Regions from separate parts of the Streptomyces sp. CA-106110 genome, predicted to be linked through region 1. Evidence: predicted binding sites of a transcription regulator. Region 1 holds the regulator's gene; the other holds the start of a gene.
What was found. Region 1 encodes HrcA, which represses chaperone genes, less so after heat shock. Its sites were predicted from a motif close to TTNGCACTCNGNNNNNCNGAGTGCNAA; they were not measured.
Positions count from the first base shown of each region.

Region 1 (2,196 bases):
GTGCGCGAGCGCGGTCCACGCTGCGACGCCGTGCCAAAGAACGCGTCCATGATGTCGGAGAAGTTTCCGAAGCCGCCCGCACCGAAGCCGCCCGCACCGGCCGCGCCCGACTGGGACAGGGGGTCGCCGCCGAGGTCGTAGACCTGCTTCTTCTGCGGGTCCGAGAGGACCTCGTAGGCGGCGTTGATCTCCTTGAACCGCTCCTGCGTCTTGGGATCGGGATTGACGTCCGGGTGCAGCTCGCGGGCGAGCCGACGGAACGCCTTCTTGATCTCATCCTGCGACGCGTCGCGGCGCACGCCGAGTACGGCGTAGTAGTCCGTGGCCACTTACGACTCCGCCAGGATCTGTCCGACGTACCGTGCCACCGCTCGTACCGCTCCCATCGTTCCCGGGTAATCCATGCGGGTCGGTCCGACCACGCCGAGTTTCGCTACTGCTTCGCCGCCCGAACCGTAGCCCACCGAGACGATGGACGTGGAGTTGAGTCCCTCGTGGGCGTTCTCGTGGCCAATACGCACGCGCATGGCCGGATCCTTCGCCTCTCCCAGCAACTTGAGCAGCACGACCTGTTCCTCGAGTGCCTCGAGGACGGGACGGATGGTGAGAGGGAAGTCATGTGCGAAGCGGGTGAGATTGGCGGTGCCGCCGATGATCAGCCGCTCCTCGGTCTCCTCCACGAGCGTCTCCAGAAGGGTGGAGAGCACCGTCGAGACCGTGCCGCGGTCCTCCGGTTCGTCGAAGGCCTCCGGCAGGTCCTGGACCAGCTGCGGAACGTCCGCGAAGCGGCGGCCCACGACCCTGCTGTTGAGACGCGCGCGCAGATCGGCGAGAGACGTCTCTCCGAACGGCGCCGGGCAGTCGATCATGCGCTGCTCGACCCGGCCGGTGTCCGTGATCAGCACGAGCATCAGCCGCGCGGGCGCCATCGACAGCAGCTCCACATGGCGCACCGTCGAGCGCGTCAGGGACGGGTACTGCACGACGGCGACCTGCCGGGTGAGCTGTGCGAGCAGCCGCACGGTGCGCGTCACCACGTCGTCGAGGTCGACCGCGCCCTCCAGGAAGTTCTGGATCGCGCGCCGCTCGGGCGGGCTCATCGGCTTGACGGCCGCGAGCTTGTCCACGAAGAGTCGGTAGCCCTTGTCCGTGGGGATGCGTCCGGCGCTGGTGTACGGCTGGGCGATGTACCCCTCCTCCTCCAGCGCGGCCATGTCGTTGCGGACGGTGGCCGGGGAGACACCGAGCTGGTGCCGCTCGGTGAGCGCCTTGGAACCCACCGGCTCCTCGGTACCGACGTAGTCCTGGACGATGGCGCGCAGCACTTCGAGCCTGCGTTCACTGAGCATCGCGCACACCTCCAGCGATTCGTCCCCTTGACGCTCCCCTGGCACTCTGCGTGTACGAGTGCCAGCATCCCGGAGCAAGTGTACGGCGGTCGGGTACGCACCCGGCAAGGCCGGGCGACGCCGTCGTACCGACGTGTACCGACCTGTCCTGGGCTGTCCTCCCGGATCGGGCGCCTACCGATAGCGTCGGCGCATGACGGTGCTGTGGGAAGGGTCCGGGTGGGAGGCGCTCGGTCCGGGAGCGGGGCGCACACGGCTCCCGGGCTGGAACTGCACGGCGGGACTGGTGGTCGGCGAGCACGGGGCCCTGATGGTCGACGCGGGCTCCGGCCCGGGCGAGGGCGCGCGGTTGCGTACCGAGGCGCTGCGGCTGCTCTCGACCCTCGGCGGGGACCGGCGTGTGACCCATCTCGCGCTCACCCACCCCCACTTCGACCATGTCTTCGGTGCGGCAGCCTTCGCGGACGCCGAGGTGTTCGGCGCGGCAGGCATCGACACGGTGCTCGTCCACGAGCGGGGCGAACTGGTCGCGGACGCGGTGCGCAACGGCCTGGACGCGGAGGTGGCGGCCGAGGCGGCGGACCTCCTGGTGCCTCCGCGCCATCAGGTCTCCGGTGAGTGGACCCTGGACCTCGGCGGGCTGCGGGTGCTGCTGGCGAACGTGGGACCCGCCCACACGGCCCACGACCTCGTCGTCCTCGTCCCCGGGGAGCGGGACGTCGTCTTCTGCGGCGACCTCGTGGAGGAGTCGGGCGAACCCCAGGCGGGCCCGGACGCGGTGCCCTCCCACTGGCCTGCGGCTCTGGACCGGCTGCTGGAGCTGGGCGGGGAGGACGCGGTGTACGTG
Region 1 covers NZ_JBNJNB010000001.1:8,070,637-8,072,832, reverse strand. The annotation lists gene dnaJ (molecular chaperone DnaJ) at 1-329, opposite strand, end outside; gene hrcA (heat-inducible transcriptional repressor HrcA) at 330-1,349, opposite strand; gene ACQEXA_RS37170 (MBL fold metallo-hydrolase) at 1,543-2,196, shown strand, end outside.

Region 2 (2,196 bases), 2.9 Mb from region 1:
CGGCCCGGAGCGGGGCTGCCAGAGGTCCTCGACCATGTCCCCACTGATGACAGGGTCGTCTTCCTGACGTACGACGAGGGCGTCCAGGACGATCCCCGGTTCGCCGACATGGTCCGTGAACTGCGGCTGCCGGTCAGTGTGTTCCTCACGGACCGCGCCGTGGAGCCGGGGCTCGCGCACGTCGCACGGCTCCGGGAGGCCGGTGCGGCCATCCAGAACCAGACCCTGGACCACACTCCGCTGCGCGGCCGCATCTACGACGAACAGCACACCGAGATCTGCGGCCAGCGGGACCGGCTGGAGGCGCGCCTCGGCCTGCGCCCGCACCTGCTCCACCCGCCCTACGGCGCCTACGACCGCACCACGCTCCGCGCGGCGGCGGACTGCGGCATCACGGCCCTGGTCCTGTGGCGCACGGCATCGGAGCGGCACGGCCGGGGCAGGTTCGTCTGCGCGGGCGACATCGTCCGGCCCCACGAGCCGGGCCGTCCCCTCGCCTCCGTGACCGTAGAGACGAGCCATCTCCTGCGGCGCATCCAGGCGAGGGGGCTCACGGTGGCCCGCCTCGAGGACTACGTGTAGTCCGCTCGCGCGCCGCGCCGAGCCCGCGTGCCCCGGAGACCCGGGCGGTACGGAGCCGGGCATTCCGCGGACCTGTCCGGCGTTCGAGGACAAGGTGGTTCAGGCCGATGAAGAGGGTCAGGCGGCGCCGTCGCCGTCCGGGAGGCACCGCCCCGGGACGCCGGACACAGGCCCGGCGACCCCGGCCGGCCACGCCGCGACGCGGGCGACTGGCACTCCGCTTGACCGAGTGCTAATCGCGGTCATAGTCTCGGCCCTGGCACTCGCCACTGGAGAGTGCCAACAAAGCGACGGGCAGGTCCGGCACCCGCGACGACGGATCGACCTGGTCGCCACCTCAGACAGTTGACCCCGTGAGATCTCCGAAGGGGGAGGTCGGATCGTGACGACCACCAGCTCCAAGGTTGCCATCAAGCCGCTTGAGGACCGCATCGTGGTCCAGCCGCTGGACGCCGAGCAGACCACGGCCTCTGGCCTGGTCATTCCGGACACCGCCAAGGAGAAGCCCCAGGAGGGCGTCGTCCTGGCCGTGGGCCCGGGCCGCTTCGAGAACGGCGAGCGCCTTCCGCTCGACGTCAAGACCGGCGACATCGTGCTGTACAGCAAGTACGGCGGCACCGAGGTGAAGTACAGCGGCGAGGAGTACCTCGTCCTCTCGGCTCGCGACGTGCTCGCGATCATCGAGAAGTAATTCACCGAAGAAGACTGCTTCGAGCTGCGCCCCTGGCCCCCGCGACCGATGATCAGCCGGGCGCCGGGGGCGCGGTTCGTTCTTCACCGCGATGGCGGCCGTCCTGCGGGGGCGGCCGATGATCGCATTCGAGAGGACTGAAACGCTCCATGGCGAAGATCCTGAAGTTCGACGAGGACGCCCGTCGCGCCCTCGAGCGCGGCGTCAACAAGCTTGCCGACACGGTCAAGGTGACGATCGGCCCCAAGGGTCGCAACGTCGTCATCGACAAGAAGTTCGGCGCGCCCACCATCACCAACGACGGTGTCACCATCGCCCGTGAGGTCGAGGTCGACGACCCGTACGAGAACCTCGGTGCCCAGCTGGTGAAGGAGGTGGCGACCAAGACCAACGACATCGCGGGTGACGGTACGACCACCGCCACCGTGCTCGCCCAGGCGCTGGTGCGCGAGGGCCTGAAGAACGTCGCCGCGGGTGCCTCCCCGGCCGCCCTGAAGAAGGGCATCGACGCCGCCGTGGCCGCGGTCGCCGAGGACCTCCTCGCCACCGCGCGCCCGATCGAGGAGAAGTCCGACATCGCCGCCGTCGCCGCGCTGTCCGCTCAGGACCAGCAGGTCGGCGAGCTCATCGCCGAGGCGATGGACAAGGTCGGCAAGGACGGTGTCATCACCGTCGAGGAGTCCAACACCTTCGGTCTGGAGCTGGACTTCACCGAGGGCATGGCCTTCGACAAGGGCTACCTGTCGCCGTACTTCGTGACGGACCAGGAGCGTATGGAGGCCGTCCTCGACGACCCGTACATCCTCATCCACCAGGGCAAGATCGCCGCCATCGCGGACCTGCTGCCGCTGCTGGAGAAGATCATCCAGGCCGGCTCCTCCAAGCCGCTGCTGATCATCGCCGAGGACGTCGAGGGCGAGGCC
Region 2 covers NZ_JBNJNB010000001.1:5,177,810-5,180,005, reverse strand. The annotation lists gene ACQEXA_RS23685 (polysaccharide deacetylase family protein) at 1-582, shown strand, start outside; gene groES (co-chaperone GroES) at 965-1,273, shown strand; gene groL (chaperonin GroEL) at 1,423-2,196, shown strand, end outside.
Region 2: groES (co-chaperone GroES) is a predicted target of HrcA. The motif match lies at 792-818, and genes of this name have one in related genera.